DNA from 3 places in the Amycolatopsis sp. NPDC004378 genome. Region 3 is predicted to be linked to each of the others. Evidence: riboswitches for the same ligand, from Rfam matches in the RefSeq annotation. Region 3 holds a riboswitch; each other region holds the start of a gene.

Region 1 (5,926 bases), on a different contig from region 3:
ACCGGCCGCAGTTCCCGCCCCCGCCGTCGCAGCCGGTCCCCCAGCAGTCCGCGCCGCCGATGCCGATGCCCGCGCCGCCCGTCCAGGGGACGCCGTCGGGCCCGCACAACGTGCCTTCGGGCCCCTACAACGTCCAGGGTGCGCCGTCCGGGCCGTACAACGTCCAGGGCACACCGTCCGGGCGGTACCCGGGCCCGCCGCCCCGGCCCCCGCAGCAGCGCCCGCCGCAGCCGCCGTTCCCGGCGCCGCCGCTCGACCCGGCCGTGAGCACGTGGGGCCTGCCGCAGACGGCGTCCTGGGCCCGCGGCGACGAGCAGGCCAAGCCCGCGGCCGCCCCCACGGGCAAGCGCGGCCGGCTCGGCGAGGTCCTGGAGACCCAGGGCCTCGAGGGCGAGCAGCTGTCGGTGCAGCTGCTGGAGGTCCAGGACCCGGCGGACTACCTGTTCAGCGCGGCGGGCTACCGCCTGGAGGACGGCGAACGCGCGGTCGTCGTGCACACGGAGATCACCAACCGCGGGCAGCTCCCGTTCGTCTCGCTGCCGGACAACTACCTCGAGCTCCTCGCCGCCGACGGCGCCGCGATCGGCAAGGCCCCGGTGTCGCTGACGTCCCGGCCCCCGCACAAGATCGGCGTCAACCCGGGCGAGACCCTGGGCGGCCACACGGTGTACGTCCTCCCGGAGGCCACGCGGGTGGTGTCGGTCCGCTGGAGCCCGCGGCCGGAGCCGGACGAGCGCACGCTGACCTGGTCGATCGAGGACTAATAGCTTTCCTCGCGCAGGATCTCCAGAGCCTTCGCCAGGTCGTCCGGGTACTCCGACTCGAACTCGACCCACCGGCCGTCCGCCGGGTGGGCGAACGCCAGCGTCTTGGCGTGCAGCCACTGGCGGCTCAGGCCGAGGTGGCGCGCGAGAACCGGGTCCGCACCGTAGGTCAGGTCGCCGACGCACGGGTGCCGCAGCGCCGAGAAGTGGACGCGGATCTGGTGCGTGCGCCCGGTTTCGAGCTTGATGTGCGCGAGCGACGCCGCGCGGAACGCCTCGACGACCTCGTAGTGCGTCACGCTCGGGCGGCCGCCCTGGACGACCGCGAACTTGTAGTCGTGGCGCGGGTGGCGGTCGATCGGGGCGTCGATCGTGCCGCGCGTCGGGTCCGGGTGGCCCTGGACGATCGCGTGGTAGCCCTTGTCGACCGTTCGTTCCTTGAAGGCACGCTTCAGCACGGTGTAGGCGTGCTCGCTCTTGGCCACCACCATCACGCCGGTGGTGCCCGCGTCGAGCCGGTGCACGACGCCCTGGCGCTCGGCCGCGCCCGACGTCGCGATCCGCAGGCCGGCCGCGGCGAGGCCGCCGACGACCGTCGGGCCGGTCCAGCCCGGGCTCGGGTGCACGGCGACGCCGACCGGCTTCGAGAGCACGACGATGTCGTCGTCGTCGTGCAGGATCTGCATGCCTGCGACGGGCTCGGCGACGACCTCGACGGGGTTCGCGGGCTCCGGCAGCGTGATCTCCAGGAGGCCGCCGCCGGAGAGCCGGTCGGACTTGCCCGCCGGACGGCCGTCGAGCAGCACGTCGCCGGCCTCGGCCAGCTCCGCGACGACTGTGCGCGACAGGCCGAGCAGCTTCGCGAGGCCGGCGTCGACGCGCATCCCGTCGAGCCCGTCGGGCACCGGGAGCATCCGCGCGCTCACGCCTGTTCCTCCTGCTGCTTCTTCTTGTCCTTGGTCGACGTACCGTCGTAGTCCTTGCCCAGCAGGGAAAGCAGCACGATCAGGGCACCGCCGACACAGATCGCCGAGTCGGCGATGTTGAAGATCGCGAAGCCCTTGCCGTTCGGCGCGAACGCCGAGATGAAGTCGACGACGTGGCCCTGCAGCCCGCCCGGCGCGCGGAAGATGCGGTCGGTCAGGTTGCCGGTGGCCCCGGCGAGCACGAGGCCGAGGCCGATGGCCCAGCCGATCGAGCGCAGCCGCCGCGACAGCCAGACGATCGCGATGACGACGGCCAGCGCGACCAGCGCGAGCACCCACGTCATGCCGGTGGCCATCGAGAAGGCCGCACCCGGGTTGCGGATCACCTGCAGGTAGATCAGCCCGCCGAGGATGCGGACCGGCTCCTTGCCCTCCAGGTTCGCGGTGACGAGGTTCTTCGTCACCAGGTCGATCACCCAGAACACGACCGCGACGGCGAACACCCAGCCGACCCGGCGCTTCGGCAGGGGCTTGGCCGGGGCTTCCGGCGTCTCCGGCCCGGCTTCGGGCGGCGCCTCGGCGGCGTCGGGTTCGGTGTCGGGTTCGGAGTGGCTGGGCTCGGTGCTCACGGCTCCATTGTCCACGGCCCTGGTCAGGGCGCCCCGGCAGTGTCGCGGGGACGCAGCAGAAGGGCGGCGAACGCGACGGCGAAGAGCACCCCCGCGGCGGCGAGCGCACCGGCGACCGGAGGCAGGAAAACGACGGTGAGCAGGGCGAACACCACGGCGACGGCCAGCAGGAGCAAGCTGCGCTCGAACCCGGCCAGCAGGACGAGCCCGAGCGTGGCGATCAGGGGCCCGCGCACGTCGCCGTCGAGCCGGAACTGCAGCGCGCCGACCAGGTCGAGCACGGGGACGGCGGCCAGGGCCCCGAGCGTCCCGAGCACGAACCGGCCGGTCCGCGGGGACGTGCCGGCACGGCGCAGGCTCAGCCAGTACCACCCCGCCGCGACGAGCACGACGGACGCGAGCCCGGCGAGCCAGCCGAGGGCGGCCGGGTGCACGGCCGTGGCAGTGGTGGCCGCGGACAGCCCGGTCCCGCCGACGCCGCCGGTGCCGTACAGCTGGTTGTCCGGGGTCATCGGGACCGCGTGCAAGGAGACGAACGAGCCGGTCACCGGGGTCTCCGGCACCAGCTCGACGACCACCATGACCAGCAGCGCGAAACCCAGTGCGGCCACCGGGAACCAGGACCGTCGGACATCCCCCATCGGGTCAGGGTATCGCCCGGGGCCGGAGCACGGCGGCGAAGGCGGCGGCAATCAGCACCGCCGCCGACAGCAGCGCACCCGCCAGGTCCGCCGACAGCACCACCGCGAGCACCGCGAACGCGACCGCGGTGAGCAGGACGAGCAGGCTGCGCTCGTACGCGGCGAGCACCAGCAGACCGAGCGTGGCCAGCAGCGGTCCGCGCAGCCCGTCGGCGAGCCGGAACTGCCACGACCCGACCAGGTCGAGCAGCGGGACGGCGAGCAGCGCGCCGGCCGTGCCGAGGACGAACCACCCGGTGCGGACGGGCCGCAGGACGACCGCGTACCAGACGGCCGTGCCGAGCACCGCCACGCCGAGCGCGACCTGCCACGCCGGCCCGGCCGGCAGCCCCGGCCCGGGGGTGAACAGCGGATCCTGGGTGAGGAACTGCAGGGCGCCGTACCCGGCCGGTTGCGGGCGGAGCAAGACGTCGGGGGACTGCCACTCGGCCGGGCTGCGGCGGGCCAGCAGCTGTGCCGCCACCATGCCGACCTGCGCGAACCCCAGCAACGCCACCGGAAACCAGTACCGCCCTCGCCCCATCCGCCTAGGTTAGCGCCTCAGCAGAAGGGCGGCAGCTCCCGCGGGTCGCCGACCGGGGCCCAGCGGCCGTCCACCTTCGCGTACTCCCAGCGGGCGCCGCGCGCGACGATCTGGCGCAGGGCCAGCACAACGCGGTCGACGTGCTCCTCGGTGCTGCCCAGCCCGAGGCTGACGCGGACCGCCTGCTGCCCCTCCCCGCCGGTGACGCCGATGAGGCGCTTCGCCGCGATGTGGGCGCAGAACGCGCCGTCGCGCACGCCGATGCCGTACTCGGCCGACAGCACGGCCGCCAGCCAGCCCGGGTCGAAGCCGTCGACGACGAAGCTGACCGTACCGACGCGGTCGACCGGCGCGTCGAACAGGCGCAGCTCGGCGCAGCCCGGGATACCCTCGAGTCCCTTGCGCAGCCGGGAAAGCAGGGCCTGTTCGTGCGCCACGACGGCGTCCCAGTTCTCGCTGAGGGTTTCGCACGCGACGCCGAGCGCGTACACGCCGACGGTGTTCGGCGAGCCCGCTTCGTGGCGCTCCGGACCGGTGTTCCAGACCACCGCGTCTTCGGTGACGAGCTTCGTCGCGCCGCCGCCGGCGAGGTACGGCCGGGCGGCGCGCAGCCAGTCGGCGCGGCCGATCAGCGCGCCCGCCCCGAAGGGCGCGTACAGCTTGTGGCCGGAGATGGCGACGTAGTCGACGTCCAGGTCCTTGACGGAGATCCGCCGGTGCGGGGCGAGCTGGGCGGCGTCGAGCGCGACGCGGGCGCCGTGCTTCCTTGCCACGGCGGCGATTTCGGCGACCGGGAGCAGCTCACCGGTCACATTGGACGCTCCGGTGACGACGACCAGCCGCGGCCCCTGCGGCGCGTCCGCGAGCGCTTCGTCCACAGCGGACACCGCGGCGAGACGCGTGCGCGGGGTCGGGATCCGCCGGACGTTCGGGCCCTGCCACGGCAGCAGCGCGGCGTGGTGCTCGGTGTCGAACACGATCACCGTGGTGTGGCGGGGAAGGCTGCGCGCGAGCAGGTTGAACGAGTCGGTGGTGTTGCGGGTGAACACGACCGTGTCCGTCCGGCGGGCGTCGACGAAGCGGCGCAGGACGTCGCGAGTGCGTTCGTAGAGCTTGGTGGAGACCTGCGACGCGAAGCCGGCGCCGCGGTGGACGCTGGCGTACCAGGGCAGGAACTCGTCGACCTTGGCGCGGACGGCGTCGAGGCACGGGGCGCTCGCGGCGTGGTCGAGGTTGGCGTAGCCGATGGTGTCCCCGGTGACGAGCGGGACCCGCAGCGCGGCGCCGGCGACGGCCGGGATGCCTTGCACGGCAGGGGTGATCGCGGTGGTGCGGTCGAGGGCGAGAGTCATCGGGGTGCCTCCTCGGCGGTCCGGGGGACCCCGGCGAGGGGCCCGCGCTTGCCCGTCGCACGACGCGACCGGCCCGGTCTTCACCCGGGGCACCCCACCGCGGTAGGAGGGTTGCCGGCCAGCAAGCCGGGGCTTCGCGCTGGCACTCATGACCTGGCACAGAAGGTAACCGAGAACGCGCCCGGCGGCCAACCCCCGGCTCACATTCTGAGACGCCGCTCACAGCCGACGCCGGGTGTTTCCCGCGTCGTTCGCGCTGGTCAGAGCTTCGCGCGGAAGTGCCCCGGCAGCTGCGTGACCGCATGGTCGGAGAGGTGCGTCGCGGTGCCCGCGTACTGCTCGGCACCCGCGGTGAACAGCCACCCGCCGATGGTCTTGCCGTCGACGGGCTCGCCGTGGGCCGCCGCCGAGGCGTCCGGCAGGGTCCAGAGCGTGAAGTGCACGTGGGCACCGGTGCTGCTGCCGCCGCAGGGCAGCGCGTTGCCGGTCGACCCGAGCACGGCGCCGGCCTCGACGTGCTCGCCGTCGCTGACCTTGATGCCTTCCATGTGGTAGTACCCGGTCCGCCAGCCGCCGGCGTGGTCGATGGTCACCCAGTCGCCACCCGCGCAGTGCTGCAGGCGGACGGTGCCGGCGAGCGGCGCGCGGACGGTCCGGTCGGCCGGGCTGAAGTCGATGGCGTTCTCGACGCCGGTGCTGCCGTCGTCGGAGTGGATACCGGCGGAGTAGACCTGCTGACCGGCCTTGAACGGCAGGGCGAGCGCGGGGAACGGCGCGACTTCGGCGGTCGCGGCCGGCGCCGAGACGAGCCCGAGGGCGGTCGTGACGGCGGCGACGAGGAGCGCCCCGCGAACATGCAGTTTCGTCACCCTGCGTACTCCTTTGGCCTAACGCTCACCCATTCGAACTAACCCGATCGAGCGCACAGTAGGCCAAAGGTTGGATCACTGGGAAGATCGCGTGAGATTTTCGTGAGGCGCCCCTCACCCTTGCGGGAAAAGATCACCAGGTCGGCACCGAGACCGGACAAG
Region 2 (5,926 bases), on a different contig from region 3:
GCCGGAGCTGAAGGAGGTCGAGGACCTCGACATCGACGGCCGGATCAACCCGATCCTGACCGGCGACTACGCGGCCGAGCAGGCGAAGTGGGAGTCCACGCCGATCGAGGTCGGCAAGCCCCTGCAGAAGCCGTCGCCGCTGTTCACCAAGCTCGACCCGGCGCTCGGCGAGACCGGTCCGGAGTGGGCACCGATCACGAAGGACTAAGAGGTACGCATGGGTGACGAGAAGCGCGAGCTGCCGCCGGTCCCGGACCGGCTCCCGGTGTCGGTGGTGGACGCGCACACCCATCTCGACGCGTGCGGCGCGGTCACCGCGGCCGATGTGAAGGCCGTGGTCGACCGCGCCGAGCGCGCCGGTGTCGCCCGCGTCGTCACGGTCGCGGACGACCTCGCCGCCGCCCGCTGGGCCGCCGAGGCCGCCACCTGGGACCCGCGCGTGTGGGCCGCCGTGGCGATCCACCCCACGCGCACCAAGGAGTTCGGCGACGCCGAGAAGTCCGAAGTGGAGCGCCTGGCCGCGCAGGAGCGAGTGGTCGCCGTCGGCGAGACCGGCCTCGACTACTACTGGGACTACTCGCCGCACGACGCCCAGCAGGAGGCCTTCCGCTGGCACATCGACCTCGCCAAGCGGCTGGACAAGCCGCTGATGATCCACGACCGCGAGGCCCACGACGACGTGCTGCGCATCCTGGCCGAAGAGAATGCGCCGAACGCCGTAATCTTCCATTGTTTTTCCGGGGACGCGGAAATGGCGCGCAAGTGCCTCGACGCGGGATACGTCCTTTCCTTCGCCGGCACGGTGACGTTCAAAAACGCGAGGGGGCTCCACGAGGCGGCGCGGCTCTGCCCGCCGGGCCAGTACCTCGTCGAGACCGACGCACCGTTTCTGACCCCCCACCCGTTCCGTGGGCGGCCGAACGAGCCGTTCGGCGCGGCTTACACCGTCCGTCACCTCGCGGCGCTCAGGGGCGAAGCTGTCCACGAAGTCGCCGAATCGGTCCGGACCACCGCCGAGCGGATCTACCGACTCCCCAGTGTCACAACGGGTTGAACGCATTGCGACATCAGGGGTGCTTGATCGTCCACCTGATGGAGTGACGGGGATCACGACACTCCGGGGGGTGTTTGCGCAACCCGGCGCGACCCGTTACTGTCCCGTGATCGTGCCGGTCGGTACTGCCCGAGCAGTTGCCGACTGTTACGCCCACAGTCACGTCAGTGCACGTCGGGGAAGCGGAACCGGGAGCGGTACGGCCTGGGACCGTGACGATGGCGCCGGCTGCGGGCCCAGACGTAAAGACGTCGCCCCGAACGGCGTCTTGGGAAAGGGAACGACCCGGTGACAGGTAGCAGACAGGCTGGAGCGCGCTCCACGGCCGTCCTCGACCGCGAATTCGAGGACACCGCGTACGGCCAGCTCGACTTCTCCGACGACCCGAACATCACGCAGCAGGACATCCTCGCCGCGCTCGGCCCCGACGCCGACGCGATGATGGCCGAGATCGACGTCGACGTCGACGAGCTGATCCGCCTCATCAACGCCGAGACGACGTACCTGCCCCCGATCGTCATCCCGGACGGCCTCGAGGAGGACCGCACCGCTTCCCCCGAAGCGCGTCGTGCGGCTCTGGACGAGGGCCTCCGCCAGACCACCAAGGTCTGGAAGCGCCGCTTCCTCAAGGGCGCCGTCCTGTCCGTGATGATCTCCATCGCCGGCGGCGGCGCGGCCGCGCTGGCGATGAACAAGAGCGTCACCGTCGACGTCGACGGCCAGCAGCAGACCGTGCACTCCTTCGGCGACACCGTCGGCGAGGTGCTCGAGGACGCGGGCCTGTCCGTCGGTGCGCACGACTCCCTCTCGCCGTCCCCGCAGGCGGAGGTCGGCGACGGCGGCGTCATCAAGCTCGAGCGCGGCCGCCAGCTGAAGATGATCGTCGACGGCTCGGAGCGCACCTCCTGGGTCCGCGCGACCCACCTCGGCGACGCGCTGGGCCAGCTCGGCATGACCGAGCTCGACAAGCCCGGCACGTGGATGTCGATGCCGAAGGACGGCGAGCTGCCGCTGCAGGGCGCCACGGTCGAGATCAAGACCCTCAAGAACGTCACGCTGTACGACGGCGCCAACGCGCCCAAGCAGGTCAAGACCACCGCGGTCACGACCAAGGAGTTCCTGGGCGAGTACAAGCTCACGCTCGGCCCGGAGGACCAGGCCGAGGGTGGCCTGGACGTCAAGCTGACCGACGGCGCCGAGGTGCACATCAGCCGCACCGGCGTCTCGACGGTCGTCCAGAAGGAGACCATCGACCCGCCCGAGCAGCGCGTCGACGACCCGGACCTGGCCAAGGGCAAGACGTCGGTCGAGGACCCGGGCACGCCGGGCGAGAAGATGGTGACCTACAAGGTCACGCAGAAGAACGGCAAAGAGGTCTCCCGCGAGAGCATCTCCGAGCAGGTCATCACCCAGCCGAAGCCGAAGATCATCCACGTCGGCACCAAGGAGGCCCCGACGCCGGACATCGGCGACGGCTCCGCGTGGGACCGCATCGCGCAGTGCGAGTCGGGCGGCAACTGGGCCATCAACACCGGCAACGGCTACTACGGCGGCCTCCAATTCGACAAGCAGACCTGGAACGCCTACGGCGGCGACCAGTACGCGGCCCTGCCGAGCCAGGCTTCGCGCGAGCAGCAGATCGCGATCGCGGAGAAGGTCAAGGCCGCCCGTGGCGGCAGCTACAGCGCCTGGCCGGTCTGCGGCAAGAAGGCCTGACAGTCTCACCGAACGGCCCTCACCTCCCGAGGTGAGGGCCGTTTCGCGTGCACCAAAAGGCATCACCCGTGATCGGGAGGGCATCACGCGTGTGCCGAGGGGCATCACGCGTGACTGCGGGGGCATCACGGTGATGCCCGTCCAATCACGGGTGATGCCTGCTCAATCACGGGTGATGCCCCGCCGGTAGGCTCGGCCGGTGGTTGAACTGCTGGGACCTGCCGAGATCCGGGGGCTGGCGGCCGAGCTCGACGTGCGGCCGACCAAGAAGCTCGGGCAGAACTTCGTGCACGATCCCAACACCGTGCGGCGGATCGTCGAACTCGCCGGCGTCGGCGAGGGGGACGTCGTGCTCGAGGTCGGGCCCGGGCTCGGGTCGCTGACGCTCGGGCTGCTCGCCACCGGCGCGCGGGTCGTCGCCGTCGAGATCGACCCCGTGCTCGCCGAGCGGCTGCCGAAGACCGTCGCCGAGCGGGGGCCCGAGGCCGTGGAACGGCTGCAGGTCGTCGGGGCCGACGCACTGCGCGTCACCCGCGAACAGCTGGGGGAGCCGACCGCGCTCGTCGCCAACCTGCCCTACAACGTCGCCGTCCCGGTCGTGCTGCACCTGCTCGCCGAGGTGCCCTCGCTCAAGTCCGGGCTCGTCATGGTCCAGACCGAGGTCGCCGACCGGATGGCCGCCGGCCCCGGCAGCCGGATCTACGGCGTGCCCAGCGTCAAGCTCGCCTGGTACGGCCCGGCACGCAAGGTCGCCGCCGTGCCACGCTCGGTGTTCTGGCCGGTGCCGAACGTCGACTCCGCGCTCGTCGCCTTCGAACGCGGTGACGCTCCGGCGTCGGACGACCGCGATCGGCTCTTCGGCCTCGTCGACGCCGCTTTCTCACAACGCAGGAAGACGCTCCGCGCCGCGCTCGCGGGCTGGGCGGGCTCGGCCGAGCGGGCCGGCGAGCTGCTGACGGCCGCCGGGATCGACCCGAAGACCCGTGGTGAGCAGCTGGACGTGCACGACTTCGCGAGGCTCGCCGCCGCGCGTTAGCACGTCCACAGTAGAGACGGGGAAAATACGCCTCCTGGCGTGCGATCTCGCGATTCGGACACCTCCACTCGTGTGATCTGGGCCAACGGGCTTGCTTTCGCTCCGCGGGATCGGTTTTACTCAGTACGTCCATCCCGAGCGACTGAGAGACCTGGCTCGCCGAAGTCGCAGCAACCACCCTCCACAGGGCAGGTGCTACCGCCAGGACCGATGGAGGCCGTTTCCGATGAAGAGGGTAGCCCGCCCCCTGCTCCTGACCAGGCGTCGCGTAGTCGACGAAGGCCGCCGCTCCGTGACCGCATGTCGACGCTCCCACTGAGCTCGTCCCAGCCGGTCCACCTCTTCTTCACGCACCGTCCATAACGGACGGACTCTGCTTGCGGCCGGGCGCCTCCGAGTGAGCGCGCCCCGTTTTCTGGAGCCTTCGTGATCACCGTCGAAAACCTGTCCAAGTCCTTTGCCACCAACGGAAATTCGGTGCTGGCCCTGCGCGACGTGAGCGTCGACGTGCAGGCCGGCTCGCTGTTCGGCGTGGTCGGTCCCGCCGGGTCGGGCAAGTCCGTCCTCGCCCGCTGCATCGCGCTGCAGGAGCGGCCGGACCGCGGCGTCGTCCGCCTCGACGGCCTCAACACCGGCACGCTCGACGGCCGCCGCCTCCGCGAAATCCGCCGTCAGCTCGGCGTCGTCTCGACGAAGCCGGAGCTGATCGCCGAGCGCACCATCGCCGGCAACATCGCGTCCCCGCTCGAGCAGCTCGGCGTCGACGGCCCGCAGCGCCGCAGCCGGGTCGGCTCGCTGCTCGACCTCGTCGGCCTGACGCAGCGCGCGGCGCAGCGTCCCGGCGAGCTGTCCGCCGGGCAGCTCCGCCGGGTAGCGGTCGCGAAGGCGCTCGCGGCGGCCCCCGCCGTGCTGCTCGCCGACGACCCGACCGCCGGGATCGACCCGGAGGAGGCCGGCGCGGTGCTCACCGTGCTCGACCGCGCCCGCTCCGAGCTGGGCACCACCGTCGTCGTCACGACGCCGGACGCCGGCGTGGTCCGCCGGGTCTGCGACGACGTCGCGGTGCTCGAGGACGGCACGGTCATCGAGCGCGGGACGGTCCTCGACCTGATCGCGGACCCGGGCAGCCGCACCGCGCAGGCGCTGCTGCCGGCCATCGAGACCACTCGCGCGCAGACCTCGCGCTACGACCGCTCGGCCGACGTCGTGCTGGTCGGCTTCGCGTCGGTCGGCGCGCTGCTGCCCGAGGCCGCGGGCCGCTTCGACGTCGAGTTCGCCACCATCGGTGGCGGCCTGACCCGCATCGGCGACACCCCGGTCGGCCGGTTCCGCCTCGGCGTCCGCGGCGAGCGGGCCGACGCGGCGCTGGCCTGGGTCGCCGAGCGCGGCGGCCACGTCACGCACACCGCGCGCGGCCCGCAGGGCGTCGCCGCGGCCTGACCCCGTCCCGATGACGCCCCGATGCGCACTTCGCATCGGGGCGTTTTCGCGGGCACGTAGGCTGGTCGGGTGCTCGCCGTAGTTCCGCCCCCAGTCACCGTCCGGGTCCCGGCCAAGGTCAACCTGCACCTTTCGGTCGACGACCTGCGCGAAGACGGTTACCACGAGCTGGTCACCGTGTTCCAGGCCCTGTCGCTGACCGACGAGGTGACCGTCGCCGTCACCGACGAGCCGGGCCTGGAGATCTACGGCGAAGGCGAAGGCACGGTCCCGACCGGCCCGGAAAACCTGGCCTGGCGGGCGGTCGAAGCGCTGTCCGCGCACGTCGGGCGCACCGGCGACCCGAAGGTCCGGGTGGTGCTGCGCAAGGGCATCCCCGTGGCGGGCGGCATGGCGGGTGGCAGCGCCGACGCGGCGGCGACCCTCGTGGGGCTGGCGAGCCTGTGGAACCTCGACGTCACGCGCGACGAGCTCGCCGAGATCGCGGCCGGGCTGGGCAGCGACGTCCCGTTCGCGCTCTACGGCGGCACGGCGCTGGGCACCGGACGCGGTGAGCAGCTGGTCCCGGTGCTGTCGCGGCACACCTTCCACTGGGTGCTGGCCTTCGACCAGCGCGGCCTGTCGACGCCGAAGGTGTTCGGCGAGCTCGACCGCCTGCGTGCCGAGGGCAACCCGCCGCG
Region 3 (5,926 bases):
AGATCATCGCGCGGGCCGGCGCGTCGGCGTCGCCCTGCGGCGCCGGGACCTGCTTCACGACCTCGTCGAGCAGCTCGGCGACGCCCATGCCGGTCTTGGCCGAGACCCGCAGGACGTCCTCCGGCTCGCAGCCGATGATGTGGGCGAGCTCACCCGCGTACTTGTCGGGGTCGGCCGAGGGCAGGTCGATCTTGTTCAGCACCGGGATGATCTGGAGGTTGTTCTCCAGCGCCAGGTACAGGTTGGCCAGCGTCTGGGCCTCGATCCCCTGCGCGGCGTCGACCAGCAGGATCGCGCCTTCGCACGCCTCCAGGGCCCGGGAGACCTCGTAGGTGAAGTCCACGTGGCCGGGGGTGTCGATCATGTGCAGGACGTGGTCCTGGCCGTCGACCTGCCACGGCAGCCGGACGTTCTGCGCCTTGATCGTGATCCCGCGCTCGCGCTCGATGTCCATCCGGTCGAGGTACTGGGCGCGCATCGCCCGCTCTTCCACGACGCCGGTGAGCTGCAGCATGCGGTCGGCCAGGGTGGACTTGCCGTGGTCGATGTGCGCGATGATGCAGAAGTTCCGGATCAGCTCCGGCGGCGTGAAGGTGGTGTCGGCGAACGTCGTCACTCGAATGAGTCCTCGGAAAGTCGGGGATGGCCACCTCTATGTTCCCATGGCCCTCCGGGTGCGGGTGGGGGTCATCCCCGATGCGGGGTTCGGAGATCCGTGGTGCCCTCGAAGGATGAGCACTTCGCCCCAGCCGGCACCCCCTCCCCAGCCGGAGACCAGCGGCTTCGCCCGCGTTCTCGACCGTGCGTTCGGTCACCCCTCCGGACCGCTCGGCCGCCTCGGCGGCTGGGTGATGGCGCGGGGCAACGCCGCCACCGAACACCGCGTCGTCGACCTCGCGAAGATCGAACCGGACGAGACCGCGCTCGTCGTCGGGCCCGGCCCGGGCGTCGGCCTGGCGGCCGCGGCCCGGCTGGCCGGGCGCACGATCGGCGTCGACCCCTCCCCCGAGATGCTCGGGCTCTGCCACGAGCGCTGCGGCGAGACCGTCGAGCTGCGCGAGGGCTCGGCCGCGCGCACCGGCGAGCCCGACGCCTCCGTCGACGTCGTGCTGACCGTGAACAACGTGATGCTCTGGGACGACCGCGCGGCCGGGTTCGCCGAGCTGTTCCGGGTGCTGCGCCCCGGCGGGCGGCTGCTGCTGTCCGCGCACGAGAAGTGGCTGCCGGTGAGCAGGCACGTGCTGGCCGACGAAGCCGCCGAAGCGGGCTTCGCCGACCTCCAGACCTGGACCTGGGACCCGCCCGGCTTCGCCGCGCTCGCCGCGCAGCTGCGCGCCGTCAAGCCCGCCTAGCGGGTGTCCGTGCGGATCGGGTGGCCCTCCGGCACCTCGATCAGCACGATGCGCGTGCCGTCCGGGTCGGCGATCCAGGCCTCGTCGAGGCCCCAGGGCTCCCGCTGGGCGTCCCGCACGGGTTCCAGGCCCTTCGCCGCGAGGTCAGCCATGGTCCCGGCGAGGTCCCGGACCTGCAGCCAGAGCACCAGGTCGGGCGACGCGCCCGTCTCGCCCCGGCCCGAGACCTCCAGGGAGCCGTGGCCGAGGAAGAACACGGTGCCGCCGGGGAACTCGCGCTCCACGGCGAGGCCCAGGGTGTCGCGGTAGAACGCCGTCGTCGCCTCGACGTCACGCGGGCGGATCAGCAGCCGGCTCTTCAGGACTTCCATCCGACCATGCCTACCGGACGGGCTCAGGCGGCCGCAATCGCGGCGATGCCGGTCAGCACGATCACGGACCCGGTGAGCCGCCGCACGGCGTCGCTCTCGCCCAGCACCAGCCAGGCGGCGAGGCCGCCGAGCACGATGCTCAGCTCCCGGGCGGGCGCGACGAGGCTGACGGGCGCCATCGTGAGCGCGAACAGCACGAGGATGTACGCGACCGGCGAGAGCACCGCGACCAGCAGCACCTCGCGGCGGTGTTCGCGCCAGACCCGGGTCACCTCGGCCCGGTCGGCCAGCGCGCCGGGCACCAGCAGCACGCTCTGCAGCACCGAGCCGAGCCCGAAGTAGACGACCGGCGGCACGCGGAGCCCGGTCACCGAGTGCGCGTCCCAGAGCGTGTAGCCGGCGATCACGGCCCCGGTCAGGAGGCCGTAGAAGATCCCGGCCTTGACCGCCTGGGGGTCGCCCGCCTTGCGGCCGGTGCTGATCACCAGCACCCCGGCGATCACCAGGAACGCGCCGACCAGGCCGAGCCATCCCGGCCGCTCGCCGAGCACCAGGACGGCGGCGAGCACCGAGAGCAGCGGCCCGGTACCGCGGGCGACCGGGTAGACGACGGAAAGGTCGCCGACGCGGTACCCGCGCTGCAGCACGACGCCGTAGGCGATGTGCAGCACCGACGTCACCACGGCGGCCACCAGCCAGCTCCACTGTGGACGTTCCGGCTCGACCACCAGCAGCACGGCCGTGACCGGCAGGAGGAGCACGGCGGAAACCGTGTAGTAGAGCCAGACGAACTGGGTGCCGCCGGAGGAGATCCGCTTGGCGGCGAGGTTCCACGCGGCGTGCACGACGGCCGCGACGAGGACGAAGGACAGAGCAGTGGCGTTCACGGGACCCCTTCGGGTTTTCGCGCGCGCGAAAACCGGGTCCTCCAGGCTTTTGCCCCGTCAGATGAACGACCGGCCGTCCGGGCCCGCCGATGGTGCCGCTCGGACCAGACCCGCCGGTCCTGGTTGTGTGGTGCGGGGAGCGCGGACCGGCGACGGAACCCTAGGCACTGACTCCGCCCCACCGTACTCCCGGTTCCGGACGCGCGCGGCGCGGCTGTTAAAGTGGTCGCTCGCTGCCCGTGCGGCATTCCGTCATGGAGGAAACCCGCTTCCGAGCGGGGCCACAGGAGCGCGGCGGCGAATCTCACCGAGTGAAACAGGAGTTGCCCTATGGCCAACATCAAGTCGCAGATCAAGCGCATCACGACGAACGAGAAGGCGCGTCAGCGCAACCAGGCGATCCGGTCCTCGGTGAAGACCGCGATCCGCAAGGTCCGCGAAGCCGCCGAGGCCGGCGACAAGGCAAAGGCCGTCGAGCTGCAGCGCGACGCCGCCCAGAAGCTGGACAAGGCCGTCTCGAAGGGCGTCATCCACGCCAACCAGGCCGCCAACAAGAAGTCGGCGCTGGCGAAGCGCGTCAACGCGCTCTGAGCCGCTTGATTTCTGGGAAAGCCCCGGCTCCGGCCGGGGCTTTTTCATGCCCGGACACGCACGTCGTCACCGATCGCCCTTGGCGGCCGCCACCTCCAGCACGGCTCGCTCCAACGCGTAGCCCGGGTCCGCCGCCACCCCCTTGACCTCGGCGTTCAGCCTCGCCACCACGCGCATCGCCGTCGCCAGGCCGTCGGGGTTCCAGCCGCGCGACTGGCCCTGCGCCTTGCGGATCTTCCACGGCGGCATGCCCAGCTCGCCCGCCAGCTGATTCGGGTTGCCCCGCCCCGCGCCGGACACGCGGGCGATCGTGCGGACCGCGTCGGCCAGCGCGTCGGCCACCAGGACGTGCGGGACGCCCAGCTGCATCGCCCAGCGCAGCGACTCCAGCGCCGCCGAGCGGTCGCCGCCGACCGCCTTCTCCGCGACCGCGAACCCGGTCACGTCGGCGCGGCCGCGGTGGTAGCGGCGGACCGCGTCGGCGTCGACCGTCCCGCCCGTGTCGGCCACCAGCTGACCGGCCGCCGAGGAGAGTTCCCGCAGGTCGGAGCCCACGGCGTCGATCAGCGCGGCCACCCCGGCCGGGTCGATCTTGCCGCCCGCCCGGCGCACCTCGTGCCGCACGAACTGCTCGCGCTCGGCCGGCTTGGTCAGCTTCGGGCACTCGGTGACCTCGGCGCCGGCCTTCTTGAGCGCGGCCGGCAGCGACTTGCCCGCCTTGCTGCGGCCCCCGCCGGTGTGCACGACGACCAGCACGACACCGTCCGCCGGGTCCTTCAGGTACGACGCGACGGCGTCGGCCAGCTCCTGCGAGATGTCCTGCGCCGACTCCAGGACGATCACACGGCCTTCGCTGAACAGCGACGGGCTGACCAGTTCGGCGAGCTCGGGCGCTGTGAGTTCGGACACCCGGACGCGGGTCAGCTCGGCCGTCGCGTCGACGGCGCGGGCGGCGCCGAGCGTCTCGCGGACGGCCCGCTCGATCAGCAGTTCTTCCTCGCCGAGCACCAGGTGCAGCGGGGCCGGGGCGGTGGCTTGCGCGGTCACGGACGAATCCTCTCACTTGCTCCTTCGTGCCCCCGCTCCGGTGATGTCGGGCGGCCACCATGGCACAGCGTGACCGCCATGTCGTACGGTGTCCTCGAGGCGGCGCGCTGACTCGCGCGCACCGACAACCGAATACCGCTCATCCAGAGGGGCAGAGGGAACGGCCCGACGAAGCCCCGGCAACCGGCGTACAGCCCGTCATCCCGCGATCGCGGGGTAGCTGACGACCACGGTGCCAATTCCGGCCCGCTTCGGCGGGGCAGATGAGGAAAGGAACCTCGCGATGACCGCCACCCTCGGAACGACCTCCACCACGAAGACCCCGGATCTCGGTCCCGCCGTCGAACTGGTGTCGAAGGAAGAGGGACACCGGCAGCCGCTCGCCCCCGAGTTCGTCTCCGCCGAGGACTTCTCGCCGCTCGAGGTCGCCTACGACTTCGGCCGCGTCCGCCGTGAGGACATCGAGGCCGGCCCCAAGAACATCTGGCGCTACAAGAAGCTCCTCCCGGTGCCGTCCAACGTCGAAGAGATCCCGAACACCGAGCCCGGCGCGACCCGCCTCATCCGCGCCGACCGGCTCGCGAAGGAGCTCGGCCTCAAGCGCGTGTGGGTCAAGGACGACACCGGCAACCCGACGCACTCCTTCAAGGACCGCGTCGTCGCCGTCGCCCTGGCCGCGGCGCGCGAGTTCGGGTTCGAGGTGCTCGCGTGTCCGTCGACCGGCAACCTGGCCAACGCGACGGCCGCCGCCGCGGCCCGCGCGGGCTGGCGGTCGGTCGTGCTGATCCCGAAGACCCTCGAGCGCGCCAAGATCCTCACCACCGCGGTGTACGACGGCGACCTGATCGCCGTCGACGGCAACTACGACGACGTCAACCGCCTCGCCACCGAGCTGGCCGGCGAGCACCCGAAGTGGGCGTTCGTGAACGTGAACGTCCGGCCGTACTACTCGGAAGGCTCGAAGACGCTGGCCTTCGAGGTCGCCGAGCAGCTCGGCTGGCGCATCCCGCCGCAGATCGTCGTGCCGATCGCCTCCGGTTCGCAGCTGACCAAGGTGGACAAGGGTTTCCGCGAGCTGGGCCAGCTCGGTCTCGTCGACGCCAGCCCGTACAAGGTGTTCGGCGCCCAGGCCACGGGCTGCTCGCCGGTGTCGACGGCGTTCCGCGAGGGCCACGACGTGGTCCAGCCGGTGAAGCCGGACACGATCGCCCGTTCGCTGGCGATCGGCAACCCGGCCGACGGCCCGTACGTGCTCGACATCGTCAACCGCACCGGCGGCGCGATCGAGGACGTCACCGACGAAGAGGTCGTCGAGGGCATCCGCCTGCTGGCCCGCACCGAGGGCATCTTCACCGAGACGGCCGGCGGGGTCACCGTTGCCACGGCGAAGAAGCTGGTCGAGACGGGCAAGCTGGACCCGGACGCCGAGACGGTCCTCCTCATCACCGGCGACGGCCTCAAGACCCTCGACGCGGTCGAGAACCACATCGGCCCGAAGGCGACCGTGCCCCCGTCGGCCAAGGCCGTGAACGAGGCCCTCGGCTACTGACGTCCGCCGCCGGGGCGAGCCCGCGTGCCCGCCCCGGCGCCATGGCCTCCTTCCGTTCGCGCGGTGGGCGGTTCATCGGCCGGGGTGCTCCTCGCCCGGCCACGCTCCCGGTGGCCGCCGGGATCACCG

Evidence for each region. A riboswitch is a leader RNA that binds a small molecule or an ion and turns the genes downstream of it on or off. The one in region 3 is predicted to bind S-adenosylmethionine.
Region 1: another riboswitch for S-adenosylmethionine. It lies ahead of ACWEN0_RS34760 (aminotransferase class V-fold PLP-dependent enzyme); the one in region 3 lies ahead of thrC (threonine synthase).
Region 2: another riboswitch for S-adenosylmethionine. It lies ahead of ACWEN0_RS03050 (methionine ABC transporter ATP-binding protein); the one in region 3 lies ahead of thrC (threonine synthase).

The regions. Positions count from the first base shown of each region.
Region 1 covers NZ_JBSGDR010000015.1:182,945-188,870, forward strand. Annotated here, with positions in the region: gene ACWEN0_RS34735 (AsnC family protein) at 1-764, shown strand, start outside; gene ACWEN0_RS34740 (RluA family pseudouridine synthase) at 761-1,690, opposite strand; gene lspA (signal peptidase II) at 1,687-2,319, opposite strand; gene ACWEN0_RS34750 (hypothetical protein) at 2,343-2,960, opposite strand; gene ACWEN0_RS34755 (hypothetical protein) at 2,965-3,543, opposite strand; gene ACWEN0_RS34760 (aminotransferase class V-fold PLP-dependent enzyme) at 3,561-4,895, opposite strand; SAM riboswitch class IV at 4,935-5,049, opposite strand; gene ACWEN0_RS34765 (M23 family metallopeptidase) at 5,156-5,764, opposite strand.
Region 2 covers NZ_JBSGDR010000001.1:616,540-622,465, reverse strand. Annotated here, with positions in the region: gene metG (methionine--tRNA ligase) at 1-208, shown strand, start outside; gene ACWEN0_RS03065 (TatD family hydrolase) at 218-1,054, shown strand; gene ACWEN0_RS03060 (transglycosylase family protein) at 1,343-2,770, shown strand; gene rsmA (16S rRNA (adenine(1518)-N(6)/adenine(1519)-N(6))-dimethyltransferase RsmA) at 2,970-3,806, shown strand; SAM riboswitch class I at 3,933-4,023, shown strand; gene ACWEN0_RS03050 (methionine ABC transporter ATP-binding protein) at 4,233-5,246, shown strand; gene ACWEN0_RS03045 (4-(cytidine 5'-diphospho)-2-C-methyl-D-erythritol kinase) at 5,316-5,926, shown strand, end outside.
Region 3 covers NZ_JBSGDR010000009.1:178,174-184,099, reverse strand. Annotated here, with positions in the region: gene lepA (translation elongation factor 4) at 1-616, opposite strand, end outside; gene ACWEN0_RS26105 (class I SAM-dependent methyltransferase) at 732-1,352, shown strand; gene ACWEN0_RS26100 (VOC family protein) at 1,349-1,723, opposite strand; gene ACWEN0_RS26095 (DMT family transporter) at 1,747-2,610, opposite strand; gene rpsT (30S ribosomal protein S20) at 2,941-3,201, shown strand; gene holA (DNA polymerase III subunit delta) at 3,268-4,248, opposite strand; SAM riboswitch class I at 4,385-4,518, shown strand; gene thrC (threonine synthase) at 4,532-5,797, shown strand; gene ACWEN0_RS26075 (ComEC/Rec2 family competence protein) at 5,921-5,926, opposite strand, start outside.